One region of the Paenibacillus sp. FSL H7-0323 genome, then DNA from elsewhere that is predicted to be linked to it. Evidence: predicted binding sites of a transcription regulator. Region 1 holds the regulator's gene; each other region holds the start of a gene.
The links. Region 1 encodes Rex, which represses fermentation and respiration genes when NADH is low (regulators of the CRP and FNR family bind a similar motif). Its sites were predicted from a motif close to TTGTGAAATATTTCACAA; they were not measured.

Region 1 (10,838 bases):
GTCGTGAGTACGTACCATCAACTCGTCCAATATTTTACTGTTTTCCTTCATAAGCTCTTCAGTGGTAACCATTTCCAGCTTGGCAATACCCAACGAAGTCAATCCGGATTTCATCATGGTTTCGACAATATTCAGGGCCTGATCAAAATCGCCACGTGAACCTGTGCTTCGTCCGCCATAATACATTTCTTCTGCAGCCGCTCCACCAAGTGCGATCATAATCTGATCTTCGAGATAATCTTTGGTGTACAGATACTGCTCTTGCTGAGGATTGTGACGTACATAACCAAGGGCTTGCCCCCGCGGAGTCAGTGTAACCTGACTGACACTTCCCGGACGAAGCAGTTCTGCCATAATGGCATGTCCCAATTCGTGGATCGCCACACGTTTTTTCTCTTCGTGGTTAGTTTCTCTGTCCGTTTTTTCCCCCATCATAACCTTGTCAATCGCCATCGACAGATGCCGCTGCTCAACCTCTGTCAATTCCTCACGCATCATATAAATTGCTGCCTCATTCATAACACTTTCGAGCTGAGCACCGGAAAAACCATAGGCTTCTTCGGAAATTTTGTCGAGGTTCACATTGGCATGAAGCGGCTTATTTTTGGCATGCAATTCGAGAATCGATCTGCGGCCTTTTTTATCAGGCATGTCCACTTGAATATGACGGTCAAACCGGCCAGGACGCAGCAATGCTGAATCAAGCATTTCTTTACGGTTAGTGGCTGCTACCAGTAGAATGCGTGGTGTTTCGTTGTTATAGATCCCGTCCATCTCAGTCAACAGCTGATTCAAGGTCTGATCATATTCTCGCTGCTGTCCGCCCTCACGCTTACCGCCAATTACGTCAATTTCATCTATGAAAATAATAGCGCTTTGCTTGTTTTCCTTAAGGGCGCGGGTACGGGCATCCTTAAACAAATCGCGGATACGGCCGGCACCGACACCTACGTACATTTCTACAAACTCACTGCCTGATGCTGCCACAAATACAGAGTTTGTATAATGTGCTGCTGCTCTAGCCATAAGGGTCTTACCTGTTCCTGGAGGGCCTGTAAGCAGAATCCCTTTCAAAGGCCGAATCCCGAATTTGCTGATTTCCTCATGCCGGATCAAAAAATCCAACGCTTCACGAAGCTCCTGTTTTGCATTGTCTTGCCCGCCAATTTCTTCAAAAGTAAGCTTTGAAGGTCCATCCTTCTTGCGTTTCTTCCCGGCACCTGCATTTACCGCAAGTCCGCCTCTTAAATGAGCAATGATAAGTAAGGCCGTGAGCATCCCAGCAGCAATTACAATCGGGAATATATTAATGCCTAGAAAAGCCATAAAAATAAACAAGACAGGAATAAATCCGATTAGAATTTCTTTAAGGTATTTAGGCATTATTCCATACCCCCAATGTCGCAGGTTTACGCGGCAAAATAATAAATTTGCTTTCTTTTCCATTACTCAAGCTTACATAGACATTATTGTCATCAATTTCTGTTGAGGCTATCACATTTTTATATTGCGGATATTGCGCTTTGAGTCCATCAAGTTCTGTGGGTATAAGTGTATATTTACGGCTCTCCATGGCTTCGGCTACAGAGAACATCGCTTTATCCCAGTATTCATCCAGCAGTTCACTGGAGTTCTGTTCTACATCAAGTTTTAGTGTACGTCCATCAATCATCGATTTTCCTTCTTGGGAGACGTACTGAACCAGTTCACGTAATTTCGTGCCTGGCTGGAGATCAAGTTTCAAAGTGACCTCATTGCGGTTAATACTGATATGAGAATTATTGACGCCCTCATATTGAGATACAATCTTCTGAAGTGGTTCCTGCATTGCAAACTGACGATACAAAAAGAAGCCACCAAACAATAGAGTAGCCGACAGTAGAGACGTTATCAGCACAGGTACAAGACGTAATTTCAAGAAACGTCCTCCTCTCAAAGATGACAAAATATAAAGCTCATTATAATAATTTATAGCTACTTGAGAGCTCATCAGAGAGACTGAAGTCTCTTATTGCTGTTCTAATTACAAGTAGTAGTATATCACAGGTGTATATACTAATTTCAAAATAAATGTGAATATATTTAAAATTTAATTTTTTAAATATTTCCATCAATACCAAATAAATTCCTCACTTTCGACAAAATCGGCCTTGATTTTTAATCAATCGGCCTATTTTCGTATGTGAATTTAAGGGAATATTCGGTGATAACCACCCATTCAGTATATCACTTAGTATATCACTTTTGTACATCAAATAAATGTAAACAAGCGAACTTATAATAAGTTCGCTTGTTTACTATGCCACCCTTAATTTCCTTATGTTCAGCTTAACTTTTAGGTAAACTGTAACCTTCGCCCATTCGGGACCCATCCGAAAAGCGATAAAATTGATAATAATACCGACCGCTCTGTTTATAAAAAAGCTGCCAAGCATACTCTCCGTTATATACTCCCGGCAGCAAGCGTTCAATCGTTATGTCCGGAAGATCAGCTTTGATAATGCCGCGTATTTGGGCTTCCGAGGTTCCTTTACTTAGTTCCTCAGCAAACACTGCGTCGTCGCCTTCAGCAAATTTTCCATCTACCGTAAAGCGGACCCAGACCATAAGAGCAGTCCCGGCTTCATTTTTCCCAGTTAATACCCAGTACACTGCATTTTCATCCCAAACCGATTTTTGTGCTTTGGTTACCTGTGTTAGACCCGCTCTGGTTTTGGCAACATCCTTAGCGATATCACGCTCGTTCCATTGATCTTTCATAATATAGGCATAGAACTGGATAAGTCCAAACCCCAGGAGCAGAATCAGAACTGACCCCAGGAGGATCCATTTTTTCCTTTTCTTCAAGGTACAGCTCCCTTTCTAGTAATATATCTTTTTTGATTATATAACACACCCGCGCGTTTATCCAAAATTTCATAATTTTCTAGCTTTCCCAGCCTTAAAAATACACAAAAGGCCGCAACTTTTGCTAAAAGCAAAAAGTCGCAGCCTATTATTTATTCGTTATTCTCCAGACTTAACGCTTCAATAAACCTTCGAAGGCTTCTTGCGCTTTACGCCGGATAGCTTCCTCATCCAGGGTTAAGCATTGTCCATGCTTGATGACCTGTTTACCATTCACCCACACATGCTCAACATCCTTAGCGCTAGCAGAGTAAACTGCATGAGACAACAGATCTGTGTGTGGCAGCAAATGCGGCTGATCGATATCAACAGCAATGAAATCTGCTTTCATCCCTACAGCAAGTCTGCCTACATTATTTAAAAAGATGGACTGCGCGCCATATTCTGTAGCCATACGCAGAGCCTCTGGAGCTGGAACAGCCGTTGGATCACCGCTGACACCCTTATGAATGAGAGCTGCAAGCCGCATCTCTTCAAACATATCCAAGTTATTGTTGCTTGCCGCGCCATCCGTGCCAAGAGACACCTTCACACCAGCTTTTAGAAGATCAGTAACCCGAGCCACTCCGCTAGCCAGCTTCAAATTACTGCCCGGATTATGAGATACACCCACATTATGGCGAGCCAAGATCTCAATCTCTTCATCATTTAAATGAACACCATGTGCAACTATCGAGGGACGTGTAAACATGCCAAGCTTCTCTAAGTGAGCTACAGGACGCAACCCGTAATCCGCCACATTTTGTTCCACTTCACGTTTCGTTTCGGACATATGCGTATGCATCGGTAAATCCAGATCATGCGCTGCCTGCACAAACTTAACCAGGAAGTCCGGAGGGCAAGTATAAGGGGCGTGTGGCGAGATCATAGTAGTAATTCTACCGTCAGCCTTTCCATGCCAGTTACGGGCAAAAGAAATCGCTTCCGCAAGCTTGTGATTCTGTACATCCTCTGGACATAACCCGATCACACCACGCATCAATACGGAACGGATACCTGATAACTCAGCTACCTCGGCTACTCGGTCCATATGATCATACATATCGAGGAAGGTCGTAGTTCCACCCTTCAGCATTTCCAATACAGATAAGGAGGTTCCCCAGTATACATCATCACCGGAGAACTTTTCCTCCATTGGCCACATCTTCTCCTGAAGCCACACTTGTAGCGCTAAATCATCTCCATATCCACGCAGCAAAGACATCGCCGCATGACCATGTGTGTTTACAAGTCCAGGCATGAACAGCAGACGGCTGCCATCAACCACTTGCACTCCAGCTTCCATCTGAGGCTCTTCTTTTCCTATGTAAGTGATTAAATCATCTTCAATAGTCATATATCCACTCAGAACCGGCTCATCCGTTCCCGGAGTCAGAAAATACCCGCCCTTAATTATCGTTTTATTGTTGTTCATGTTCACTTTCTTCCTTTCCATCCCGCAAGTAATAAGCAAGACTTTGCAGATCAGTTGTAAAATCAGCTGCATGCACCCGGATATTCGGTGGTGTCTTCAGAATCACAGGGGCAAAGTTCAAAATTGCTTCAATCCCAGAAGAAATGAGGATATCTGCTACATTTTGAGCTTCTGAATCAGGTACGGTAATAATGGCAATGCGAATACCTTGCTCACGAATTGTGCTGCCTAGTTCATCCATCGGTTGCACAGTAAGGGAGTTGATCTTACGTCCAACCTTAGGAGCGTACGAATCAAATATAGCCGTAATTTTCATAGTATCTTTGAGATATGCATTGTAATTAGACAAGGCATGTCCGAGATTACCTGCTCCAACTAAAGCTACATTAAGCTGTTGATCCAGCTTCAGGATATGACGGATTTTCTCAATAAGATACGTTACATCATAGCCGATACCTTTTCTGCCGAAGTCACCAAAATATGCTAAATCCTTACGAATCTGTGCGGGATTAAGATCAAGCTTTTGTCCAAGTTCCTGAGAGGAAACTGTTAATATTTCGCGATTCTGGAGATCATTCAAAAAACGCAAGTACACAGGTAGTCTGCGAACAACGGCTTCTGATATTTTATCCGATTTCATATTTTTCCTCCTAAAAATAGTAATGTTCTTGTGAAAATCCATATTCAAACGTCTACCTCTCCTTATTAAGGACGGTACTGTAACACACCGCCCTTAAGGATAAGGAGGAGCTAAACTGAAGACGAGCGTTTTAAGAAGCGCCGCCATCCTCTAGCCATTCCGCTATGCGAGGGACCATTTGATCAGTAAGCATATGCTCCATTTTGGGACCAGGCAATGAATAAAGGAAATACTTCCCGTAATGAGATTCAATAACCCTTGTATCATAAACAATAACTATTCCGCGATCCTGCGCCGTGCGAACCAGTCTTCCGAATCCCTGCTTAAAACGAATAACCGCTTGAGGAACAGATAATTTCATGAACGGATTCTTCTTCTGGGCCTGCAATAACTCCGACTTCGCTTCCGCCAACGGGTGATTCGGTGGTTGAAACGGAAGTCTCACGATGGCCAGGCAAGTCAGTGCTTCACCTGGAATATCTACACCTTCCCAGAAGCTGCTCGTCCCCAGCAATACGGATGCTGCACTGTCCTGAAAGCGGCGGATCAGCTTGCTCCGGCTGCCACCTTCCACGCCTTGACCAAGCACCGTAATCTCTTGTGAGGCCAAAGCCTCTTTAAGCGGATCATATACCTGACGCAGCATTTTATAAGAAGTAAACAGAACCAGCATCCGCCCACGTGTTGTTTTAGCAGCTTCCGATAATGACTGTACGAGTGTATCGACAAATCGAGCATCGCCCACACTGCCCTTCACACTAGGAAAATCACGCGGTATAACTAACAGTGCCTGCTCGCGATACTTAAAGGGAGAAGGAAGAAGTGAGGTCATTAGACGTCCTTCTTCCGCAGCTTCGTTAAGTCCGAGATTATCAATCATAAATTGAAAAGACTTATCTACAGACAGCGTCGCCGAGGTAAGCACGATGCTTTTTTTCTTATCGAAGAACAACTCTTTAAGCTGGCTGCTAACATCCACAGGGACGGCATACATCTGCAGTGATTTGCTGCGGTAATTTCCATTTGCCTCCAGCCAATATACTACATTATCGTCATTCAGCCCCATAAAGAATCTTACTTGCTCACGGATGGAAGCCAAATCCTTAAATAAACCGCTAATATCAGTAACAAGACTGTCTGCTGAGGATTGGCTTTCCTGGTCGCGCATCTCGTTAAGCATTTTATCACCCTTACGGATGATGTCGCTTAACGTCAGATTCATAGTGTTCTCTAGTGCAACCAATTCATCCCAATCCTTCGGCTTACGGGCGGGAATCAACCGCATAACCAGTTGTCCCGCTTCCCCTGCCCCTGCATCACTGCGTTCCGGCAAAAGGCTGAACAGCTTGTCGCTGAGTGCATCCCAGGTTTCTTTGACGGTAAGCAGATCCGGGTAGATCCGATCGATGACTCCGCTCCATTCTGAAGCCTCTTCACTGCCTGACGACTGTAATATCTGACGCAGAGCAGGAAGCTGTCCGTTTCGGCTATCTTTATACAGTCGCGATAATGTGTGTGCCACAGTGAAATGCTTCATATGCATGCCAAGATGTTTACCAGCCACATCTTCTAAATGATGTGCTTCATCAATGACAAGATGCTCGTAAGCCGGAAGCAGCTGGTGCCCAGCCTTAACATCTGCGAATAGCTTGGAGTGGTTCGTAATAACCACGTCAGCAATCCCAGCTTCATGCTTGGCCCTATGATAATAACATTTGCGGAACCAAGGACAAGAACGGCCCAGACAGGAATCGGTATCGCTTGCCACCGTCTCCCAGAAGTCACCGCCCCGGCCGCTTAAATTCAGCTCTTCATCATCCCCTGATTCACTTTGAGTGAGCCATACAATCATCTGAGCGGCAGTAAGCGCATCTTCCCTTGGGCTTATAAAGTCCTTTTTATTAATTTTATGCTCAAACTTACGCAGACACAAATAATGCCCTCTTCCCTTAAAAATAGCAGCTTTAAACGGAAAAGGAACTACCTGCGTTAACAAAGGGATATCCCGCTCGCGCAATTGGTCCTGCAGATTAATGGTATGAGTGCTGACCATGACTTTTTCATTGGTGCGAACGCTTTGATAAATGGCAGGCAACAAATAACCGAGCGATTTACCGGTTCCTGTGCCCGCTTCGATCAGTAGGTGTTTGTCTTCGGCAAGTGCCGTCATCACCTCATTGATCATAATATCCTGAGCTTCCCGGCTTTCATACTGCGGTAATGTGTCTTTAAGTCGTTTGGTTACTTCGTCCATATAATCAGTAAAAGATAAATTCGCTAGCGGATTCTCAGCATGCTCATCTCTAGGTGGCGCTAACTCCGTCCAATCTCCTACTGCAAGCGCTAATTGACGATAGAAAGTCAGATCACCTTCGGGCTGTAGCGTTTCCGCTTCCCGCTCTCGCAGCAGACCATCAAAGTACCAGCCCAGATCACTATCCTCTTCGGTAAACAGCTCACAGAGTCTCTGGATCGTAAGCAGCGGCAGCTCGTAGAGCTCCTCCAGACATTTCAGCAGCACTAAAGCAGTCGCAAGTGCATCACTATCTGCCTGATGCGGACGATCATGTGTCACTCCAAAATGAGCACTGACAGAGCCTAGTTGATAAGATGTGAGCGAAGGAAAGCAAATTTTCAGAAAATCAATCGTATCCAAAATCCGCCCTTGAAATGGCAAATAACCACAACGATCTAAAGCATTTTGTAAAAAATGGAAGTCGAAAGCGACATTATGCCCTACAAGCACAACATCATCCAAGAGCGGAACAAGCTCCATCATCATCTCATCCAGCTCAGGCGCATCCTTAACATCATCATCGGTAATCCCCGTCAGACCTGTTATAAAAGGAGGAATCGGCGTTCCGGGCTTGACATAGGAACCATATACCCGGGAGATGGACCGGTCTTCTTCTATAATTGCAAGGCCAACCTGGATAATTTCACCCACGGATTGGGTTCCTGTTGTTTCAAAATCAAGCACGGCAAATTTCATTATAATTCTATTCCCTTTCAATTGAGACTCTTAATCAGCATAACAGAAGTTGCGAAAAAAGGCGATGCACACCACTGGTTCAGGGGATGCATCGCTTGAATGGAAATTTCCAAAACCGTTATTCTTTTACAAAAGGGAAACCAGCTGATTTCCAAAATGCAGCTTCCCTCCACGACGGCGGCATACCTCTAAGTTAACGTTTGGTTCCGGAAGCGCAGGGTCATGCTGCAAAGCAAGATCAAACAATTCCTGCGCTTCATTGAAACGTTCCTGTGAGGCTCGTATGCAGCCTAAAGCATTATAAACCATGGCTTTCAGCTTGGTTTCCCGTATCAAGCCCAGCATATGGTTCAGATGACTCCAAGCGGCCTCACCGTCACCTTCCTGCAGATAAGAGATGGCTAAATATAATCGAGCAGCCAAGCTATCCGGGTATTGCGCAATAACTTCTTTAAACTGATCAATACACTTTCCATACATCAGCAGCTTATAATACCCCTGACCTCTTACAAAGGAATCCATACATAGCTCTGGTGCTTCCTGTTCCGGCACTTCCTCTTCGACCACTGCTGTAAAATCCGCACTTTCGCGAAAGGAACTAAGCTTCTCAGCAAAAGCGAGCCATTCATCCATCACTTTGTCGCTCAGTCTATGCAGCATATTATAATTGCATAAAAGCTCGTTCCGGCGGGCACCCTCCGCTGTAGGGTAATCTGTTACGATCTCCTGAAGCACCTTGTTCATTTCAGCAAACAAATGTTGAAACATGGGCGATCCCCCTTACTGAAGATGAAATCAGTTCAGCTTGCCTGACTTCATTTTCTGCGAGATCGGGGTCTTTCATCCCTGCCATTCATTACATGGCGTAAGTCCATACATTAAGCGATTGTAGCATGCAATTCATGATCAGCCAGCTTCACTGGTTTGTTATTCTCATCCACGAATACCACCGTTGGCTTATGTGACTCCAGTTCTTCTGAGAACAACATCGCATACGAAATGATAATTACTGTATCGCCCGGCTGAACAAGACGAGCTGCGGCACCATTAAGACAGATCACTCCGCTTCCACGCGGTCCAGGGATTACATAGGTTTCCAGTCGTGAACCATTGTTGTTATCCACAATTTGAACTTTTTCATTCTCAAGAATGTCCGCGGCTTCCATCAAGCTCTCATCAATGGTAATACTGCCCACATAGTTCAAATTCGCTTCCGTTACTGTTGCGCGGTGAATTTTGGATTTCATCATATGTCTAAACAAGTGCAGCAACCTCCTTTGGAATAAATACATTATTATCAATCAAGCGTGTTCTGCCAAACTTCACGGCGAGCGCTATTATAATTTCCCCATCCACTTCTGATAAAAGAGCTTCATCCTCTAATCCTTCAAGATCCGGGAATGTTAAGATCTCCGCGTAATCAATCACCGCTAAAGGAGAGCTGGAAATAACCGATGTCAACAATTCCCGCACTTCAGCAACGGTTGTTACTTTTCCTTCTTCAATGGACTGACGTGCTTCACGTAAGGAACGAGATAACACCAATGCCTGACTACGCTCCTCTGGAGACAAGAATACGTTACGTGAGCTGAGTGCAAGTCCATCCCCTTCACGAACGATCGGACAAGGAATAATTTCGACATTCATATTAAGATCGGACACCATTCGACGAAGCACAGCAACTTGTTGAGCATCCTTCAGCCCAAAGAAAGCATAATCCGGCTGTACGACATTGAAGAATTTATTAACTACTGTGGTTACACCATCAAAATGCCCAGGGCGGGAAGCCCCACAAAGCCGGGTAGTAAGCTCCGATACCGAGACCGTAGTCCGAGTAGGCTGCGGATACATTTCTTCCACACTGGGGATAAATACAATATCTACTCCCTCACGTTCAGCGAGCTCCAAATCACGACGCTCGTCACGCGGATAGGAATCATAATCCTCGTTTGGCCCGAATTGCAAAGGATTCACAAAAATGCTCATTACCACTGTGTTGCTCATTTCTCCAGCCCGGCGAAGCAGACTGGCATGTCCGTCATGCAAGTATCCCATCGTAGGAACGAACCCAATCGGGGCGTGCCCACCTTGTCTCATATACTCCAAAGCTTCGCGCAGCTGCTCCATGCTTCTGACGACTCTCATTTATTTCCCTTCCTTTCTTGCAGCGCCATATAAAGATTCCAAAACCGTTTCATCTGCATTAAAAACGTGACTTTCATCTGGGAAGGAACGTTCCTTCACTTCCTTCACATATTGGCTGATGCCCTCACGGATTACATTACCCACATCCGCATAGGTTTTGACAAAACGTTTCTCACGGTAAGGTGAGGCATACCGCAGCAAATCATGGAAAACCAATACCTGTCCATCACAGTAACGGCCTGCACCGATCCCAATGGTTGGGATGCTAAGCGCTTCAGAGATCGCTTGGGCTACTTCTTCCGTTACCAGCTCCAGAACGATTGCAAAAGCACCTGCGGCCTCAAGCGCCTTAGCTTCATCCATCAGGCGTTGCGCATCTTTGGCATCTTTGCCTTGAATCCGGTAGCCACCAATCATATTCACGGATTGCGGAGTAAGCCCGATATGTCCCAGTACAGGGACTCCCGCAGCTACCACCGTAGCTACAGTCTCACAAATCTCGAGTCCACCTTCCATTTTGACGGCATGAGCCCGCCCTTCCTGCATTAATCTGCGCACTCCCCGCAGAGTTTCATCTACACTTCCGTGATAAGTCATAAATGGCATATCCGCCACGATAAAGGTGCTTTGTGCTCCTCGAGTTACCGAGCGGGTATGGTACACCATATCTTCAATCGTTACCGGTAAAGTTGTATCGTATCCAAGGACTACATTCCCAAGAGAGTCACCAACCAAAATAA
Region 2 (10,838 bases), 3.1 Mb from region 1:
GCGGAAAGTGGAAAGCTTTGATCATTTGCTTTTTGATGTCCGGTGCCAAAAGAACAAGTGAATTACAGCGTAATATTCAAGGCATCTCACAAAAGGTTCTGATCCAGCAGCTTCGTGAACTTGAGAGGGATGGGCTTGTCAAAAGATTCGTGTACCAGCAGATGCCGCCAAAAGTTGAATACAGCCTCACGGAATATGGCGTTACAGCCAATAAGATCGTGGATGTTATGTGTGCTTGGGGGAAAGAAAATATAAAAATAAGACAAAGACGAGGAGAAGAGATCGTCTTGTTGGAGGATACATGTCCTGGAGCAAATTAAAGCAACAACTGGAGAGTTTTCTCTGTCCCGCGTTATCCGGCAAGGTTGAATATCGCGCAAGCAGCTACCGTTATTTACCTGATAAATCAGGGAGCTGTTATATTTCGGTAGATAAAAAGAACGTACTCAATATGAATGATAGAACTAACTCAATCAGATGGTATCAGACGGAGCAGGAGATTAAGAATGATTCAGAACTCCAAATTCCAATCCACCCTGAAGACATTGAAGCGGTTAGAAAAGATAGTAAAGGGAACATCCCGGAGGATCGTCTAATAGTCATTGCAAGAAGCAGAAAAATATCAGAAGTTGCAAAGGAGCTTTTGTCTGCACAGACAACATTAAGTAAATCGAATTTTATCGTTATAGCTAATAAGTTTCTATCTACTTCTATAGAGGAAAGCATAGAGAGCGATGATATCTTATTGAATATTCTGGCTTTAGTGGATAGACGGGTTGGGAAAAAGCGGATTTTAAACATGAGCGAGAAGATGCAGTTAAAGCATCCGATTGTGCAATATTTTTATGAACTACGGCGTAGTACATTGTGAATATAACTAAACTCTCCCTTGCTCAATGGCACCTGCTTCATCCATTATAAATAGGTAATCATCTCCCCCATAGAGCGTATCTTTACCTGTATCCATAAAGGAGAGAAAATAGGATGGAACTCAAAAAAATAAATGACTCTATTTATTATTTGGAAAGTGTCCGAGAAACAGACAGACCTGTTTTGGGATATGTTGTAGGTGACAGCTTTTCAATTATGATTGATTGTGGTAATTCAAAATCGCATTTAGATGCCTTTATAAAGTGTTTAGATGATAACAATCTGCCACGTCCCAAATATGCTTTGATCACGCACTGGCATTGGGATCATACCTTTGGTATGCATGCTTTTGACGGGGAAACTATAGTCTCTTCAGCAACGAATGAGGCACTAAAGCGCCTGAAAGAATGGGAATGGGATGAAGAAGCTGTTGTAAAACGCTTAGTGACCAAAGAAGAAATAGAATTCGCCTATAACTGTATGAAAAAAGAATATGATACGTTTGATAAGATTAAGGTTAGCACAGGAAATATTATGTTCGAGAATGCTTTAACGCTGGATTTAGGGGGCACCACTTGCCAGATTATAAAGGTAGGAGGGCCACATGAAGACGATTCTTGTGTTGTATATATAAAAGAAGCGGGAGTATTATTCGCAGGCGATGCACATAGCGGGGATTATTATCATGGAGAAGGTAAAATTGATCCGATAAAAATGAAAGAATATATTGAGCTTTTATCGACTCTTTCATTTACTACGTATATCCCGGGGCACGACGCCCCTATGAGCAAGGAACAAATCATTCCCTTGTTAAATAGATTTTGTGAGGTCAAGTAAGGGCTAGCCTTATCACATAACAGCTTATTTTATTAGGTGAATTGTTAGGTATGAATTCGGTAGTGTACCGGACGCATGCCTTTTTGTTGTGCCTGATGGGGCAGTTCATAGAGGGGGCTTATTTGCGTTTATTGGGAAGCAGGGTTACGATTAACCATAAGCAGCCTTGCTTCAGACCCCTTCCGAGCTATTAGAAATCTTAGACGAATTATACATCGATGGCTGGGGACTTGTACAGAAAGGGAAACAGAAATGGATAAGAAAATAAGCGTAGAGAATCTAAAACTGACACCACAAAATGATACTTATTATATTGCTTGGAGTATCGGAGTCGATAAGAAGTATAAAAAGCATATGAAAAAAGAAATAAAGAGCCAACTCACAGACGTTCTAGGATCCATGACTCAAAATAATGCTGTGGAGGATATTTCAGTTTACAGTCATAACAAAACAGCCGAAAAACATGGAGAATTCATTATATGGGATTATCTTATCCTAATGCAGATCAAGGAAAAAGAAGATGCCGAATTCATTTTACCTAACTTAAAAAATGTGAATATACCTTTCGTGCTCGAAACAATCCGTATGGAGTTACTTGTAACCACACCAAACAGCACGTACCCTACACCAGGGGAAGGCGCGCGAAAACGGCATGTAAAGCCATTTTATGCAATTGAATATGTCGATGTTCAGCCTAATCATTTAGATGAATTCCGAGACATAATGATTAACAATAATGGACCGGCAATGAAGTACATAATGGAGGAAGCGAGATGGTGTCATAATTTTTATGCATTAGAAACGCTGACTGTCTTCTATCATCATTCAAGTTATCCTACTTGGAACCAGATTCATGTCATAGGTTTGTATTTGGAATCAATTTTTCTATATAAAAAAGATTTCTCAAAAGGGCTGGCACTGACCCACAGCATTTCATTTGAAGAAAACTTTGCGCAGTTAAAGAAGATAAGAACCATGTTATATAAAACAATCGGGAGAAAGATGATCTAGAATAGATCAATGGATCAATGGATCATACCCACCCCGTAAACTCCAATATAGACGCTTTAGCGGATTGTGCTTCGGATTGTGCGCCTTTACGCCATTGTTTAGGTGACTCACCCATAAGCTTGGAGAAACATCGGTTGAAGCTGGATATGGACTGAAAACCGACTTGCTCAGAGATGGAGAGAATGGAATCATCCGTACTTTTTAACTGCTTGCAGGCCTCTTCAATACGGGTACTGTTTAGGAAGTCGAGAGGTGCGGACCCCATAATCTCATGGAATTTCCTGCGGAAATGAGTGGTACTTAGGTGGCACAGATCAGCTAAAAAATCGATGGTAATCGGCATCATGTAGTTTGTAGTGATGTATTCCAGAACGGGTGAGATGACAAAATCGCCCTTCAGGCTATGCTCTGTGTCTTGATTAACCAAGGGTTCATACCGGGAATGAATTCTTAGGAGTTCTATATAAAGCGATAACAATAAGCCGTAGGCACTTTCTTGATAGTAAGGATTTTTTTGTTTCAATTCCTCCACGACCGATGTCGCAAGGGTATAAACCTTGGGATGTTCCTCTTTATTCAAAATACAGTTTGTTCCCTTTATAGCCCACAGATTCGGCTCAAAGTTGCTGTAAGCGCTCTTGAAGGATTGCTGAAAAAGATCCTCAGGCGAAAAAAAGATATAAGACCACAGACTGGCTTCATTCGGCGAACTATAAGTTGTATGAGGGAGATACCTAGGGATGAAGGTCACATCTCCGGCTTTAAAAGGCACAGATTCTCCTTTGATCTCCATGATGCCGCTATCCGAATGGCAAATGCCAATCTCCAAATGATTATGGAAATGCAGATGTTCACTTTTAATATCAGAAATCTTCCAACGTTCACCACTTAACAGCAAGATAGGAAAGTTTATCGGTAAGCTGTAGTGGCGGTATTCAATGACGGGCTTCTTTTTTCTGGGCATATTCTCAATACTCCCATTCTTATTACGTAGGTTGAGTAGATTATAGGTTAACGTTATATCAAATTCAACTATATAAAGAGAACTTGATATTATACAATTTGGGAAAAAAGTGGCGGAGGAGAAGTTTGGAACTGTAGGAGCGTTAGCGTCCGCCTTTGTCTGCAGATTTCCACCGCGAAGAGCGGTATAAAATCAAGAAATTCTTACGACAACAGCGGCCGGAAGTCCAAATATTCTCTGTAGTCACGGCTAATTCCAAGATATAGCGAACAAAAGTTAATGGTTGAAATTGCACAGTTTAGTTATGAATATGCTTAGAATCAGACCATTTTACTACTTACAATAGAGTTAGTAAAGCGTTTACAATATGGACGGACAGCTCTCAAGCGCCTTTGGGGGCGTGTGCGAAAGAGAGGAGAAACAAGATGCTTCAATTAACTTATGACAGAGAAGAGATTTTAAGGGTCATCGACAAAGTGGTCAGAAAAACAATGGCGATGGATTTAACATGGGACTGGCCTTGTGGTGTGGCTTATTATGGGGTAACCAGAGCTTATGAAACTACAGGAAATAAAGAGTATTTGGATATGCTTGTCCAGTGGGCAGATGAATATATCGAGCTGGGTCTGCCGGATTGGACGGTAAATACCTGTGCCATGGGCCATATGCTGATCACTTTGTATGAGGAAACAGGCAATCAGAAATATTGGGATATTGTGATGAGCAAAGTAGATTATCTGCAGAACAATGCGCTTAGATTCGGAGATCATGTGTTGCAGCATACCGTCTCTATTTCTAATGATTTTCCAGAACAGGCATGGGCGGATACCTTGTTTATGGCGGCATTTTTCCTGCTCCGTGTAGGAAGCAAATTAAAGGATCAGGAAATGATTCAAGATGCCTTGAATCAATATTATTGGCATATCAAATACCTGCAAGATCCTAGCAGCGGGTTTTGGTACCATGGCTACAATAATGTGAAGCAGGATCACATGTCTGGACTATTCTGGGGCAGAGCGAATGCTTGGGGCGCATACACCATGTCGCAAGTTAAAAAGCTTTTGAAAGAATGGTATCTGTATCCGCAGTGTATGGACGTGGAGTGTTCGCTGCGCGATCAGCTGGCCGCACTCAAGCTGGTGCAAACGGAGAACGGCCTGTGGCGGACAGTACTCGATGACGAGGAGTCTTATGAAGAAGTATCCGCGTCTTGCGGTATTGCGGCTGCTATGATCAATAACGGCAATCCGCTGCATACCAAATATGTGCAAAAGGCCCTGAAAGGTATTTTGAACAATATCAGCGAAGATGGACGGGTACTGGGTGTCTCTGGCGGAACAGCGGTTATGAAGGATCGGGAAGGATACCGCAATATTCCAAAAGACTGGATTCAAGGCTGGGGGCAAGGCTTAGCATTAGCTTTTCTATCCGATATGCTTAAATAGGAGGGATCCAAGTTGTCCAAACAAACAACGGGGGCCTTTACACTGCCGGGAGAATCCGGTTATGAGGCATTGACCCTGGAATTAGCTGAACGTTGGGGTGCCGATGTCATCCGTGACAGTGACGGCACACAGTTGTCCGATGAGATTATCAACGCAGGATACGGCATTTATTCTACAATCTGCATCATCAGAGATCATAACGAATGGGCGTCCCAGAATTCAGACAAGCTGCAGCAGAGCTTTTTAATAACAAATCCGAAGGTAGCGGTACAAGATTATTTATCCATCTATCTGATGGAGGATTTTTTTGCTGAACAATTCCGAGTGAATGATTCCAAAGAGGCGTTTAAGTACTGGCAGGTTTTTGACCGAACGACGGGCGAAGAGGTTCCAAGAGAACTGTGGAATTATGAGCGGGAATCGGGAAATGTAGTCATTACTGGAATAACGCCTTGGCATAAATACACAGTCAGCTTCATGGTCTACCGGATTTGGGAAGAGATCTCCATGTACAATCACACCACGAATCACTGGGAAAAAGAGCATCTGATGCAGATTGATCCCATCTATGTAGAAACGCAAAAATATTTACTCCATTGGATTGAAGATTGGTGTCGTAAGCATAAGGAAACAACAGTGGTTCGGTTCACCTCCCTCTTTTATAATTTCGCCTGGATCTGGGGCAGTGATGAGCGCAATCGCCATTTGTTCTCGGACTGGGGTTCATATGATTTTACGGTAAGCTCAAGGGCGCTTGATCTGTTTGCCAAGAAATATGGGTATTCGCTCACGGCCGAGGATTTTGTGAATGGTGGGAAATATCGGGTCAGTCATATCCCGGCGCAGCAGCGGAAGCTGGACTATATGGCATTTATCAATGATTTTGTCATCGAATTTGGTAAGCAATTAATTGATATTGTGCATAAGCACGATAAGCTGGCGTATGTCTTCTATGATGATAGTTGGGTTGGCATGGAGCCTTACAATGACCGTTTTGAGGAGTTTGGTTTTGACGGGATGATTAAATGTGTGTTCTCAGGGTATGAGGCAAGGCTTTGCTCTGGTGTAAAAGTAGATACCCATGAGATTCGGCTGCATCCCTATTTATTTCCGGTTGGATTGGGAGGGCTTCCTACGTTTATGGAGGGAGGTAACCCTACGCTCGATGCCAAAAAGTATTGGATTAATATCCGGCGCGCCTTGCTCAGAGAGCCTATAGATCGGATTGGACTGGGCGGATATTTGCATCTTGTAGAGCCTTATCCGGATTTTTGTGATTATATCGAAAAGATCGCGGATGAATTCAGAGAAATTAAAGAGCTGCATCATAAAGGCAAACCGTATCACATTAAGACGAAGGTAGCCATTTTGCACGCTTGGGGCAAATTGAGATCGTGGACCTTGTCCGGGCATTTCCATGAAACGTATATGCATGATTTGATTCATATCAATGAGGCTTTGTCCGGATTGCCGGTTGAGGTGCAGTTCATTGATTTTGAAGATATCCGTAAGGGAGTATTACATGAGTGTGATGTAGTGATCAATGCCGGCTCGGCAGGTTCAGCATGGAGTGGTGGAGAATACTGGAGTGACCATAAGTGCGTGGACTTACTGACAGAATGGGTTTATGAGGGTGGTACTTTTATAGGTATCAATCAGCCTTCGGCGCTTGATGGTTATGACAGCTTTTTCAGAATGGCACATGTGCTTGGTCTGGATGAGGATACAGGCTCCAAGGTAGCTCATGGAAGATGGACATTTGAGGCTAGAGATGAGCAAGGTTTAGTGCCTGAAGGAGCCAGCATAACACCTAAAAATAACATCTATCTTACGGATGGCTCAGCAGCGGTATTGTGTGAAAAGAGTGGGATGATAACATTGTCCACCCATGCCTTTGGTAAAGGAAAGGGGATCTACCTGCCTTCTTTCACCTTAAGCTTTGAAAATACAAGATTGCTATTAAATGTGATTCGTTATGCCGGGAATGAGTTAAAGGAAACAAAGTACATTACGGATAATTTATATACAGAGTGTGCTTATTATCCAGAAAGTAAAATACTCGTCGTGATTAACAATAGCGACCAGCTTCAAAAAACTACGATTGATACGGAATATGGACAACAAACCCTGGAATTAGATCCGTTTGATACTATTATCCAAACTATTGGCGATTAATCCCATTAAAAAAGCTCAAGCCAGCGGCTAACTTGCCGATGCTTGAGCTTTTTGCTGTGAGGCCTATAGTATCTGTTATCTACTTATTTTGCTTTTATGAATTCAGCAGATTTGATCCCGGCTTGACGACCAAAAATAATGATTTCTGCAACAGAGTTGCCGCCAATCCGGTTTTGTCCGTGTAAGCCGCCTGTAACTTCGCCTGCCGCAAACAGACCAGGGATAGCTTCACCATCTTTATTTAGAACCTCTGTGTTCGTATTGATCTTCACGCCACCCATGGTGTAGTGAATCCCAGGAGCAATTTTAATAGCGTAGAAAGGACCAGTGGACAGGTCATTGTCCATTCCTGTAGTTCTGCCAAATTCGGCATCCTTTTTATTCTTAACGGCGCTGTTCCAAGTATCAAGCGTTGTTGCCAGCTTATCCTCTGGAACACCGATTTCTTTGGCCAAAGCTTCGATGGAATCCGCCTGAATCACGAAGCCCATTTTGTCATATTGTTCAACAGCCTTCACACGGGATTTAACACCGGAATCAAAGACCAGCGTAGCTGCTTTTTCAGGTAGTGTATTGATGGAAGCTGTTACTTTATCACGGGTATCCAATTCATTGGTGAACCGTGTACCTTCACTGGAAACAAGGATAGCGCCTTCCCCACGAACAGCTTCGCCGATGAGGTAGGATTTTTCTTGCTGCACAGTCGGGTGAACTTGGATTTGATCCATATCGACGGTTGTGCCGCCGAGTTTCTCAATCATCTTGATGCCGTCTCCGGTACTGCCGATTTGGTTAGTAGTAACGTAGCCTTCCAAGTCAGGTCTTACTTCGGAGATCAAATCCATATTGGCACCGAATCCGCCAGTGGTTACAACGACAGCATCTGCCGTAATTGTTTTTTCCTCTGTTTGGTTAAAGAGGACCTTGACGCCATTTACTTTGCCATCTTTTTCAGTGATTTCTTTGACATCAGCATTCACGAAAAGTGGGATTTCTTTCTCTTGTACGTTTTTTACTAAACCTTTGACAAGGTATTGACCCACAGCAGAGCCATCTTCAGGACGGTGTGTACGTTTTTCGTTCATGCCGCCTGTAATGGTGATATTGTTCAAGCGGATTCCGATGGAATCCAGCCAATCGATCGCACTCGCGGAATTATCAACGAAGAAACGAAGCATTTCTTTGTCGTTAGTGTCATGGCCACCTTTTAATGATTCTTCATAAAATAAATCATTGCTGTCTTCAATGTTTTGTTCTTTTTGGAATTTCGTTTCAGAAGCGTTCATTCCCGAAGAGGATTTGGTTGTGTTCCCGCCGGCAACCGGCATTTTTTCCAAAATAACAGGGTTCATGCCTTTCTCTTTGGCCTCAAGCGCCGCGGACATTCCCGCACCACCCGCACCGACAATGATGATATCATATTTATCTTTTAATTGATCAAATGGTGTGTAGCTTGCTTCAGATGCCCCGGAGACGGCTTCAACTTCTTTTTTCTCGTTGTTATTACTCTTGCTCTCGTTCACCTTGTCGTTTCCATTACCGCAACCTGCGGTAACGAGCATGACAGAGAGGACGAGACTCAGAGCACCAGCTGCTTTCTTTTTCATTGTTAACCCTCCACTTTTATATTTCTCTATTAAGATGTACCAAAAGAACCCGACAAAAAAGAAAGGAAGTATCAGAGGGAGTTGGAAGTGGAGAAGCGCGCGCGTCGCTGTTATTCTCCTAACTTCAAATCTTCTACGGTTACGTCCACAGTTTCCATCGTTATTCTCTTTAGTTCATCTTCTTATTAAGTATACCATCAATCATGACTATTAGTGAAAGTTTTCACAAATTATACAAGTCGTCTATTCTAACATAGGGTAACGAAATATTGAGCGGATTAGGCGGAAAATGGACCATAAACCATATAACTAGAAGATTTGACGTGAGATTTTCTCACTGTAGAAGTGGTAACTGTCACGGATTAGTAAAGCGGTTTTTGTTCTTCTGGATTTTTAAATGGTAAAATGAGAGTATTGCCTACTAGTCAATCTGGAAAGACTAACATGAGACATAGAAACAAATTCTAATTAATAGGTGAGAATATGGAATTTAATAATGTAATAAAAGAAAAAGTAAAAGAAGATAACTATAAAGTGTTTGCTTTACTAAGCCGCTATTTGAATAATACCCCCGACTTTATTAACAAAGAAGAAATTGAAGAAATCGTAAACTGTGGTGTATCTTATGAATACGCTTTTGGTTTAATGCTGGCTGCTGCTTTTGGGATGGATACGGTTGATAATGTTGATGATAAGGAATTGTTCAACCAATATTTTAGCAATATGCTTCATAAGCTTGATGCAAATGAATATTATGACAATCCATATTATAAAAATATCAAGATACCAACTATAAAGATTAATAATAGTGAATTAAAATATGAAAAATATAAACCTTTTGAAGGTTTTGTTTGCAATGATATCATCCGGACAGAAGAGGGAAGACAAATTCCTCAGGTTGGTTTTTTTCAAACTGAATTCATGTTCCCGGCTGTCTTGGAGAATGAAAGAATATGGATGACGATCACACCAAATGAAATAGAAACAATGAAAGAAGCTGTTGATAAAGCGTTTGGGAATGTTCTTACATTTGGGCTTGGACTTGGCTATTATGCTTATATGGTTTCTGAAAAAGTTAATGTTGAAAGCATAACGGTTGTTGAAAAAAATCAAGATGTCATTGATTTATTTAATAAATATGTACTGCCACAATTCAGTAATGCTCACAAGATCAGGCTTATCCAAGCAGATGCTTTCGAATATGCAGAACAACATATGTCTAAGGAAAAATATGATTTTGTATTTACGGATTTATGGCATGATGTTTCTGATGGAATGGACATGTATTTAAAAATGAAAAAGTTTGAAAAGAAAAGCCCGGATACTGTATTTATGTACTGGATAGAACAATCTATTTTATGTTATTTGTAATTTTGAGTTGCGTTAATCTGTTGTAGCTGACTCCGAAAGGAAGAACCCATTTTTGAAAACTCCTATATCTATCATAAATTGGCTAGAGCACAACGAAATCATAAACGACTTATTAAATCAGGAAGACAGCTTAACTGCGCATACAATGGATCAAGGATTTGAAGCTGAGGTCATGAGGATTAATTCTGATCAAGAGAGCTATGTACTGAAAACATGGAATAAGGAATCCAGACCGGATGTCCAGTTTCAATATCGTTTATTGGATGTTCTATCCGAACGAGGAGTAGCCGTCTCTAAACCAGTGGGCTGGGGAATCAATCCGGAGGGACATAAGGTGTTGTTAACAAGTTTTGACGGAACCCCTATTCATAAAATGAATACCAGGAAAATGAAGGAACTCGCAAGCCTATTAGCAAAAATACATAAAATTCGCGTTGAAGAGATTGGAAATATACAACTGCCAAAATACGATTTCATCGGCTATTTTTTCCCTGAAGCCAAAGAACAATCTGATATTTATAATGTGTTGACTGCTCTTGTTGAGCAAACTCCAATGAA
Region 3 (10,838 bases), 2.0 Mb from region 1:
GTGAAGCGGCTCAATGGTTTCCGTGGGTTTGATTTCTTGATTACACTTAACGTATATCCTACAGTTGGTCCACATATTTCAGTTGGAGAAGATACCATGACTTTTAGGATCTCTCCTGGTCCTAAGGTGAAGCTTGAATCGTTCAAGCATCTAAAAGACCCCAAAAAGTCAGACTTCCCACCAAATTATCAGAACATCCTGAGATAGTGTAGTTTCAGTAAGGCGCGTGGGTGGAAGAGTAGATATTAATATGTGCCACACGTTGAGTTATGAGGCGAGCTATTTTTACATGAGTAGGGAGTTCTGAGGTAATGATGATGGGAGTTGTAGGGAAAGGAGTCTTTGGGAGAGGGGATATGAGAGGGGATGAAGGTTGGGTTAGTGGCGTGATGAGGGTGTGTGAGGGGATAAAGATTGGGTTAGTGGGATGATGAGGGTGTGTGAGGGGATGAAGGTTGGGTTAGTGGTATGATGAGGTGAGGGAGAGGGGAGGAAGGTTGGGTTAGTGGCATGATGAGGGTGTGCGTGAGGGGATAAAGATTGGGTTAGTGGGATGATGAGGGTGTGCGTGCGTGTGTCCGCGAGCGGGCAAACGGGATAGTTGCAGTTTATACACTTATTTGCAGGAGATAAGAAGCTTAGTCACTTTTAGTTGCATTTGGTGCAGTTAAAAGAAGTCTTTTCACACTAATTTGTTAATATCGTTGAATTTAGTTGCAGAGAATACACTTATTTCGCTCGGGCAGCACAATGTATTGTTTATAGTTGTATAAAGTGCAATTAACTCATACATTCCCAAACGATTTTAAGCAAAATAAAAAAATCCATGGGTTATCGTTGCAATACCCAACTCATACCCAACTCATACCCAACTCATGCCCAGCTCACCGCACACACTCCGATCTTTGGGGTGTTTTTTTGTGGTTAGAATTGTGGTGGATTAATGGCGATTATGGTATTATGAAATTAGTGGATATATTGATTTAAGTTACTAAATTCAAATATGGAGGTGTGAGGGATTGGGTGATCATAAATTCGAGGGCGAACAAAAGGGGAGCAGTATTAGCGAAATTAAAAATAAGGTCACTAGCGATAGCGCAAGTAACAACGAGGATAAAGTCAAAGTAGGTGTAGCTACTAAAGACGGGCAGTTGGGGTTTCTTTTTACAAGGGGAGGGCTTCGGGAAGGTGCAGGTAGAAAAAGCACTGGTGTAACTAAAAAGGTATCACTGACGTTATCTGAGGACGTTTGGCAGGAGATAGAGCAGGCTTGCGCGGATCAGAACGCATCTCGCTCCCAAGTATTTCGGAACATCATTGAGGCGCATTTTGTAAAGGAATCTAAGGAGAGTTAGGTGAAGTCTTTGCTAATCCATGTATCAAAAGATTCTCTTAGTACCGCTTTACAGGCAGCATTAAAAGCCATATCCGCGAATAGTTCCTCACGTGTTCTATCAGGAATACTTATTCAAGCGCAAACTCAGGGTCTGATATTAACAGCCAGCAATATAAGAATGACCATTGAATATAAGCTCCCTGTGAAGATGGATTCGATGGTTGTGCACAACACAGGTGAGATCGTCGTTCCCGCGCGTTATTTTTATGAGATCATTCGTAAGCTTGATCCTGGACTAATTAGGCTGGAAATCGTAGAGTCATTGATATTAAATATTCAATCAGGGAGCACTCAATTTCGTTTATGTGGAATGGATGTGGCAGAGTTTCCAAGAATCCAATACATAGATCATCCAAACATTCAAAGGATAAGCATGAAGAACACTCTCCTGAAGCAAATATTTAAAAGAGTGGTTTTTGCGGTCTCTTCATCGGAAACCAGACCTGTGCTTACAGGAGTTTTGCTGCAAATAGAGAAGCATAATATTCGTGTAGTCGCCACTGATGGCATCCGCTTCGCCCAGCATGTTGTTGAAAGCGTAGAAGATTACGGGACAGTTCCTTTAGATGTTGTAATCCCGGGCAGCACCCTGGAGGATCTTTTAAAAATATTAAACGATGATCCAGACAGCAGCACCGATTTAGAAATAGGCCCCAAGCAGATCAGATTTATTTCTAGTGGATTGAGGGTTCAGTCTGCTCTTCTAGAAGGAACTTATCCCTCTGTCAATAATTTAATCCCAAAAGCGTACCTCTCCGAAGTGATTGTTAAGAAGGATCGTTTGTTACATGTGGTTGAACGTATTTCTATATTGGCTAGTGAGAGTGTTATGCTCAGCGTACTTCCTTCTAACATGCTAAGTTTAGTGTCCAAGACTGCAGAAATTGGGGATGTAAAAGAAGAGATTCCTTTGGAGCATCTGGAAGGTGATCATTTTCGAGTAGCCTTTAACGGAAAATATTTCAGGGACATCCTTCGGGCGATCGATAGCGAGACGCTTAGAATCAGGTTCGCGGGAAAAGAAAGGCCGCTGGTGATCCTACCTGTAGACGCATCTTCGTCCACACTTTTTTTAATTACTCCTGTGAGGACGCATGATTGAGGATTTGTTAAGTACAATATTTGAGCAGGTTTGGGTGAATAGCTGCAACTGAGTCCGATAGTGTGATAAAACGAGCGAAATTATGGAAATAAGAGCAACTGAGTCCGGACAGTTGTTAAAAAGAACACCGCCTGCCAAATTTGATCCTAGACGTGCTGCCCATTGCTTAAACTAGCTGTCTTGGGCTCAACTTAACTACTTCGTGCGGAATTAGCTACCTATGGCTCAACCTATCTACACCGTGCGGAATTAGCTACCTATAGCTCAACCTATCTACACCGTGCGGAATAAGTTCCCTATAGCTCAACCTATCTACACCGTGCGGAATTAGCTACCTATAGCTCAACCTATCTACACCGTGCGTGGAATTAGTTCCCTATAGCTCAACCTAGCCGCCTACATCTCGAAACCAGCTACCTTTTGCTCGATTGAGATCGTATCGGACCGTATTGCAGCTATTTCAGCATATGGGTTCATTTTGCGAAGGTTTCGGACTGTATAGCTCTTATTGCCCCTGATTTGCGCAGAAAAGGAGCACATTTGAGCGAATAGCTGCAACTGAGTCCGATAGTGTGGCAAAATGAGCGGAATTATGGAAATAAGAGCAACTGAGTCCGAATTAGCCAAAACCCATCTCAACTTCACAGCTTTCCCAGACGGGAATGAGGTATATTTGATCTGGGAGGGGATGGAATGCATAATGCAAAGACGGCCATATTTTATTTCTCAGGTACGGGCAATACGGAGATTATTGCTAAGCAATTTGCTGAAAGGCTAAGAAGTAAAGGGCAAGATGTAGATTTGTTTAGAGTGGAAGATGTTTTTAAAGGCACTCGTTCTGTAGAATATGAAGCCTATGATCTTATAGGTATTGGTCATCCGGTTCTAGGCTTTGGCGCTTCCGGTTTTGTTGAACGTTTTGCAGAAGGGCTACCTGATTGTAATGGAACCCCGGCATTTGTATTCAAAACGGCATCCTCTCCACACTATATCAATAACGGTGCTTCGAATACGGTGCTTCGTTCTTTGCGTGGGAAGGGATATAATCCCTTTCACAATTCGATTTTGGCGATGCCATGTAATTTTTATATTAAATATGATGACAGGTTGAATAAGCAGTTGTATCAAGCCGCACAGCGTAAGGTGGAATTGTTTGCAGAGGAAATCGTAAAGCGGACACCACGAAATCTGCCGATTCACCCTGTGTTGGAGCGGGTTCTGAGAACAGTGTATTATTGTGAGGAGCACCAAGGGGGAAAATACTTCGCCAAAGGATTGCGTACAACGGACGCTTGCACACTATGCTTAAAATGTGTCAGAAACTGTCCAACATCCAATATTAGTAGCGGCGTAGAAAGAATTGTTTTCAGTCAAAATTGTTTATTATGTATGCGTTGTGTTTATTCTTGTCCTCAGAAGGCAATCCAAGCGACACGACTTAAGGCTAGCGTAGTAGATCCCTATACTGGAGGTCCGAAGCTTCATAAACTAATGAAGGATTCTGCGAATGATGGACGGTTTGTTACTCCCAAATCCAAGGGCTACTACAAGCATTTTATTAAGTATTTGGAGGAATGACATATGAATCTGTTTCGGATGGGATCGAAGCCACTGGGGATTGAGCGGATCACCACATTTTTGGAGGATAATTATGTGAGTATCGGCTACCCCGGAATAGGGGATCTGGAGAATCTAAGCACAGAGGAACTTCGTGATCGATTGATTGGCACATACCAATATAGTGAGTTGGAGCTTACGCAACATCTGCAAGCCCTTCAGCTATTTGTACATACGATGCAAGATGGAGATTATGTGCTGGTGGCCGATGGAGATTGGGTACATCTCGGGGACCTCGGAGATTATTTTTACAACGAGTTTACTGATAATGTTGACGAGGGTACATGCCATCGGCGTGGTGTGACGTGGTTGAAAAGTGTGCCGATTTCTGAACTAAACACAGGCGTGCGGGAGTTATTTAACCAAAGTGCAACGGTTGTACAATATAAGGGTCCCAAACCAAGTGCTCGCTTGGATCTGTGGATTACAGGTGTTTCTGCTAATGAACAAGAAGTGAATAGTCCGCTGGAATTGGATGAGGAGACACTCTCTAAGGCGCTTAATATTTTGAAAGATGCTTTGATTTGTGATGACTCCGAACGACGGGAACGAGCAGCGATAGCCATTTTACAATATGCGAAGTAGAGCCCCTCTTGTATATCGGGCGTACGGTTCATTATCTTCATGATGAGTTCCAATTAAAAAACGTTCCACCCGCTACTTGCCTCGGATGGAACGTTTTGCTGTATCTATAATCAGATGAATTCAACGAATTCGTTAACTGGCTTACGGTAGCCGCGGGGTCTGATTTTATGTTTTTTGTCTTTGCCGATCGTGATCAGCATAACAGGTACCATATGATCCGGCAGATTCAAGGTGGATTGGATAGCATCAGCATCGAAGCCGATCATCGGGCAGGTATCCCAGCCTTTATCTTTGGCGATCAGCATAAAGTGCATGGCAGAGAGAGAGGCATTACGTATTGCTTCATCTCTTTGAAAAGCATCCTTATCAATGTAAGCATTGTTAATCATCTCTATTTGCTCATCATATTCCTCTTGTGACATCGCTCCTAAAGCTTTAAGCCCGCCATAGATTTCTGGAGCCTGCTGATAAGCATGCTTATCTCCTAGCACTACAATAACTGCTGAAGCAGTATGGATTTTATATTGGCCGTAAGCTGCTTCGCGAATTTCTTCTTTTAAGCTCTCGTTAGATATCACTTTGTAATTTGTATGCTGTAGATTATAGGCCGAGGGTGCCAATCTGGCATAAGAGAACATTTCCTCTAATTCATTCTGAGGGATGATAACCCCTTCCACAAAATTCATAGCGGATCTGCGTGACTGAATCAAGTCTGTAAAAGCGCTCATAAGTATTCCTCCGTTGTGTATGTATTCGGTTGTAAAATATCAACACCTGATATTTGTAAATGAACTAACTAAATGTTACTAACTCAAAATAACACAGCTTATAAAATTCGTCAATGATAAAATTTATTGAAGTTAATCTTGAACACTCTGTTGTCAAAAAATAGGACATAAATTAGGATATTAGGATATGTAGAAACACAGTGAATGAAAGGGTGGATAAATTGATTAATAGTAGAGAACAATTGATGATAGATTTGCAAAGAATCGAAGAGAATGACTACGAGCTTAAAAGTGGAGAGGACATAAAGGATTATGTGAAGTTGATGCTTGAGCATATAGGAGATCCCGAGCCTGTACTGCGTGATGAATTGATTTATTCCACATTCTACAAATGGATTAATGAGAAACATTGGTTTAATGATGCGGAGCTTCGTGAACTGCTGTGGATACTTCTTGACGAGCAGCATCTTTTTTATCACATTGGGAATAAAGAAGATCTGACGGTGTATACAAGAACATTTTCTGTATTGGTTGTTGCTCTTATTCTCCAGAGGCATAGGGAAATGGCTATATTGGATAGCTCTGAATTTATAAAGGTGAAGCAGGGTTTGATTCGTTATTATGAGGAAGAACGGGACTTAAAAGGTTATATGGAAAAAGAAGGCTGGGCACACGCAGCAGCCCATGGCGCAGACGCCTTGGATGAGCTGGTTTTATGCTCGGAGAGTGATGCCGAGGTGCGGGAAGAGGTTCTGACAGTTATTCAAAAGATGCTTTATAACGATCAATACATATTCAGGGAGGAAGAAGATGAACGGATTGCTACTATTATAGTTACAATCATCGATCATCATTTACTTCCACAGCAGTCTATAACCGATTGGATTCTCAACTTGGCGCAATGTGGCAGTTGGCCTAGAAGCCACAGCCAGTACGTTAATCGAATAAATACAAAGAACTTCCTGCGTTCTCTTTATTTCAGGTTACTTCTAACAGAGAAGAATATGGACATTGTGGAGGTTTTATTGAAAACTGAGAAGAATTTGAATGAATTTGTACATTAATTCACTCAAACGGTTTTAATTAACACTAGTAATTTAAATAATTTATTATAATGTAATAAAAATCACAAATTTTTATGGAAATTCAAAAACTTTGTGACATTTATAACTTGATAAGTGCTATAATAGAAATATGGCGTTAAAAGTTCTTATGTTTTTCATTACTATTAAGCAGCAAAGCTTATTGCAGAGGAGATTTGGATATGTCAGAATCAATCACTCAAACACAACCTGAACAAGAATCACCAAAAGTAGCTGTTAGCAAGGAACAAATGGATGTTCTAGAACAGCTCTTGAAACCAGAAGTCCAGGAATCATTAACAGTCTTGGTGGAACAGCTGCCAAAATTAACTGAGCTTGTTGGCGTGCTTACAAAGTCCTATGACTTTGTGCAAACTGTCGCAGCGGATGATGTTTTGAAAAGTGATACGGTAAGTGCAATTAAAGAACTTGCTGAACCTGTAGTGCATTCCGCGAAGAATATGGCAGCTACAGTGATCGAAGCAAAAGATCGTGCGAATGAAAGTAACGAAGTTATTGGTCTTTTTGGTCTTATGAAGTTGTTGAAAGATCCGCAAGCGCAAAAGCTTTTCCGTTTCGTAAATGCATACCTTCAAGTTGCTGGAGAACGCAGTAAGCAGAAATAATCATTTTCATATCTTATACGTAAGGGACGGAGGAAACATCATGTCTAAACATATTGTCATTCTAGGAGCAGGTTATGGTGGTCTACTAAGCGCCTTAACCGTACGCAAATATCTCAAAAAAGATGAAGCTAAAATTACTGTAGTTAATCAGTATCCTACCCACCAAATCATTACAGAATTGCATCGTCTTGCAGCAGGTAGTGTTGCAGAGGGTGCTGTAGCTATGCCTCTAACTAAGCTTTTCGCAGGGAAAGATATTGACCTGAAAATCGCGAAGGTTAATTCATTTTCTGTGGAGAACAAACAAATTGTTCTTTCTGATGGTGTGACACTTACTTATGATGCGCTTGTTGTAGGTCTTGGCAGCACTACAGCTTATTTTGGCATTCCAGGGCTTGAACAATACAGTATGGTATTGAAATCAGCTGCAGATGCTAACAAAATTCATCAACATATTGAAGATCGTATTCGTGAATATGCGAAATCGAAAAATGAAGCAGATGCAAACATCCTGATCGGTGGCGGCGGCTTAACAGGTGTTGAGCTTGTTGGTGAAATCGCGGATGTATTGCCTACACTTACTAAAAAATATGGCGTTGATCCTAAAGAAATTAAGCTTATGCTCGTTGAAGCAGGTCCTAAAATCCTTCCAGTATTGCCAGATGCATTAATCGAACGTGCTGTAGCAAGCTTGGAGAAACGTGGTGTTCAATTCCTGACAGGTCTTCCTGTTACGAATGTAGAAGGCAATGCGATTGACTTGAAAGACGGTCAAAAAATTATTGCTAACACATTTGTATGGACTGGTGGCGTACAAGGAAATCCACTCATCGGCGAATCGGGTCTTGAAGTTAACCGAGGTCGTGCAACGGTGAATGAATTCTTGCAATCCACTTCCCACAAAGATGTATTCGTTGCTGGTGACAGCGCGGTGGTCTTTGCAGAAGACGGACGTCCTTACCCTCCAACTGCGCAAATTGCTTGGCAAATGGGTGAATTGATCGGATACAATCTGTATGCCTTCTTGAAAAATAAATCGTTTGAAAGCTTTAGCCCAATCAACTCTGGTACACTTGCTAGCTTAGGCCGTAAAGACGGTGTTGCCATCGTTGGTGCAAGTTCTACTCCGTTAAAAGGCTTGCCTGCAACTCTAATGAAGGAAGCAAGTAATATCCGTTACTTGTCCCACATTAAAGGATTGTTCAGCCTAGCTTACTAATATAGTTTAACCCTAAACCCTGCTCAAATCTGAGCGGGGTTTTTGTTATTGTTTTTTTAGTGAAATGTTTGCATTATTGATGTTTCACAGTAGGCTGTATTCATTGTATTTGATATAATAGATTGGGTTATATTAACAGAGGTAGTTAGAGGAGGATTTCATTTATGATATTCCAACAAAACGATGTCATTCTGTTTCAAGGGGACAGCATAACAGACTGGGGGCGTAATCATGAAGACGCTTCATCACTTGGAGTAGGTTATGCAATGATGGTCGCCGCTCGACTGGGGCATTTATATCCAGAGAAGAATCTTACTTTTTTTAACCGTGGTATTGGTGGCAACCGTATTGTTGATTTACAGGGACGGTGGGATAAGGATTGCCTGGATTTGAAGCCGACGTGGGTGTCCATTTATATTGGAATTAATGACACTTGGCGGCGTTTTGATTCTGGTGAAGAAACCACTCCCGAGCAGTTTGAAGCTTCATATCGGGACCTGATCGAACGCACTCGGAAATCTTTGGATGTTAAATTAGTGCTTATAGAGCCTTTTGTTTTGCCTGTACCGGAAGATCGTAGAACTTGGCGTCAGGATCTTGATCCTAAGATTCATATTGTCCGAGAGCTGGCACGTGAATATGGGGCGCCGCTGGTTCCGCTAGATGGACTTTTTGCAGCGGCTTCCGTAAAAGCAGAACCGGCTTACTGGGCATATGATGGAGTACATCCTACTCCTGCAGGTCATGCACTTATTGCGGATGCTTGGCTCAAAACGATGGGAGCAATCTAATCAATTGCCATTTTAAGACTAGAACCACGCTTTAATAAGCAGGTTGTAGTCTTTTTTTAATCGCGTGTTCATAAAGTCGTTTTTATATATTTATAGACACTGTTATAATTGGAATATGCTTATGTATTGGAGGCGATTCGCATTAGGCGGTTAATATGGATAGCACCTTTGTTATTGGTCGTAGTGTTAAGCGGATGTAAAAGTGATTTGGGCTTCATCAATGCCAGATGGATCGAAGGCGTGTCGTTGACACCCGTGGCAACGAGTGATCAGAAACAAGCGGATCGTCCTTTGCACTCAGAGAGCTTAACGCTAAAGGATTCTGTTTTGATCAAGACGCTTGCGGAGGCTATGAACAAGAGTAAGAAATTTTCTGATGATCTGGATTGGGGTCCGGAGTTTGAAATGAAGCTTGTTTATGGGGACGGCTATTCGGAAGATTATTACATAGCGCTTGGAGATCAACTTGGACATGAAGGGATGTTTACTACAGCAGAGAACAGCAGTCAGGGCTACACAATTCCTGTAAAAAACTCTGACCAGTTAAGAAAGCTCATTTATGGAACAATCGATACGGAGAACATTGAACAGGCAGACCCTGTGGAGACTTCTGTCGAGGTAACAGGTCCAGTAACCCTATCACATAATGAACTGTCTCCGGTCACAGGGAGAGCGGGATTTTTAAATCTGCAACTGCTAGAGGGGACATATAGCGAAGATTGGACTACACCGAGTCCGTTAGCGGGAAGAAACTGGAGTGGCCGATTTAGGCTAGTAGTGACTGACGAGCATGGAAAAACACTGAGTAGCTATCCGTTAAATGATCAATTTGCCCAGACCTTTAATGATTTTTTCCAGCTTCAGTTTGAGGATTATAATGGAGATGGTGATCCCGATTTTACGATCGGACAATATGGAACGAGTAACGGTTATTTCTACAAGCTTTTTACACTCAGAAGAAATAACGTGATAGAAGAACTGCCTATTAAACCTGAAAATCAGCTGTTTATCAGCAGTCCTGAGCGGTATTCCATAAAGCTGGATAAAGTTGATGAGCATAGCTTCAAGAGAAGTTACTACGATAACGCAGCAGGCAAACAAGTGGAAGATACTTTTCAGTGGGTAGGGAGTGCATTTCAGAGGCTCGACAAATGATTAATTCATGAAGTGAGAGGAATGTGTGTTGGATGACAAGTGATACGGTACAAGATTTAGAAGGGTTAAAAGCTATTGGAAAAGTGGTGGGCCACACCATCGCCGAGATGAAAAAGAAAGTAACCCCTGGGATGACGACTGCGGAGTTAGATCTTATTGGAGCTGAGATTCTGGAAAGCTTCGGAGCATCCTCAGCCCCGAAGATAACTTATAATTTCCCGGGCAGCACCTGCATCAGTGTGAACGAAGAGGTTGCTCATGGTATTCCGGGTCCGAGAGTGATTAATGCTGGCGATTTGATCAACATTGATGTCTCTGCTGAGCTGAATGGGTATTATGGGGATGCTGGCGTTTCTTTTCAACTGCCGCCCTATAACGATGATATTCTGCGTTTATGCCGGAGTACAGAGGAAACCATGATGAGTGTGATCAATCATCTGCGGGCAGGAATGAAGGTTAACGAGATCGGCAGAATGATGGAACTTGAAGCTCGCAAACGCGGTTATAGAGTGGTGCGTAATCTGTGCAGCCATGGAA

Region 2: MHH89_RS25805 (flavocytochrome c) is a predicted target of Rex. The motif match lies at 9,121-9,138, and genes of this name have one in related genera.
Region 3: MHH89_RS02985 (DUF1641 domain-containing protein) is a predicted target of Rex. The motif match lies at 6,543-6,560, and genes of this name have one in related genera.

Annotation. Positions count from the first base shown of each region.
Region 1 covers NZ_JBBODB010000001.1:2,638,519-2,649,356, forward strand. Annotated here, with positions in the region: gene MHH89_RS12020 (AAA family ATPase) at 1-1,383, opposite strand, end outside; gene MHH89_RS12025 (hypothetical protein) at 1,376-1,918, opposite strand; gene MHH89_RS12030 (cell wall elongation regulator TseB-like domain-containing protein) at 2,329-2,847, opposite strand; gene MHH89_RS12035 (amidohydrolase) at 3,020-4,321, opposite strand; gene MHH89_RS12040 (redox-sensing transcriptional repressor Rex) at 4,308-4,961, opposite strand; gene dinG (ATP-dependent DNA helicase DinG) at 5,092-7,953, opposite strand; gene MHH89_RS12050 (tetratricopeptide repeat protein) at 8,080-8,721, opposite strand; gene panD (aspartate 1-decarboxylase) at 8,832-9,215, opposite strand; gene panC (pantoate--beta-alanine ligase) at 9,208-10,098, opposite strand; gene panB (3-methyl-2-oxobutanoate hydroxymethyltransferase) at 10,099-10,838, opposite strand, start outside.
Region 2 covers NZ_JBBODB010000001.1:5,749,110-5,759,947, forward strand. Annotated here, with positions in the region: gene MHH89_RS25770 (winged helix-turn-helix transcriptional regulator) at 1-320, shown strand, start outside; gene MHH89_RS25775 (SF0329 family protein) at 302-871, shown strand; gene MHH89_RS25780 (MBL fold metallo-hydrolase) at 985-1,707, shown strand; gene MHH89_RS25785 (hypothetical protein) at 1,960-2,718, shown strand; gene MHH89_RS25790 (AraC family transcriptional regulator) at 2,741-3,682, opposite strand; gene MHH89_RS25795 (glycoside hydrolase family 88/105 protein) at 4,108-5,127, shown strand; gene gnpA (1,3-beta-galactosyl-N-acetylhexosamine phosphorylase) at 5,140-7,302, shown strand; gene MHH89_RS25805 (flavocytochrome c) at 7,386-8,909, opposite strand; gene MHH89_RS25810 (spermine/spermidine synthase domain-containing protein) at 9,393-10,280, shown strand; gene MHH89_RS25815 (aminoglycoside phosphotransferase family protein) at 10,333-10,838, shown strand, end outside.
Region 3 covers NZ_JBBODB010000001.1:637,070-647,907, forward strand. Annotated here, with positions in the region: gene MHH89_RS02950 (DUF3888 domain-containing protein) at 1-207, shown strand, start outside; gene MHH89_RS02955 (hypothetical protein) at 1,020-1,355, shown strand; gene dnaN (DNA polymerase III subunit beta) at 1,356-2,498, shown strand; gene MHH89_RS02965 (EFR1 family ferrodoxin) at 3,192-4,076, shown strand; gene MHH89_RS02970 (hypothetical protein) at 4,080-4,700, shown strand; gene MHH89_RS02975 (nitroreductase family protein) at 4,811-5,428, opposite strand; gene MHH89_RS02980 (DUF2785 domain-containing protein) at 5,650-6,492, shown strand; gene MHH89_RS02985 (DUF1641 domain-containing protein) at 6,693-7,136, shown strand; gene MHH89_RS02990 (NAD(P)/FAD-dependent oxidoreductase) at 7,177-8,355, shown strand; gene MHH89_RS02995 (SGNH/GDSL hydrolase family protein) at 8,520-9,146, shown strand; gene MHH89_RS03000 (hypothetical protein) at 9,315-10,301, shown strand; gene map (type I methionyl aminopeptidase) at 10,334-10,838, shown strand, end outside.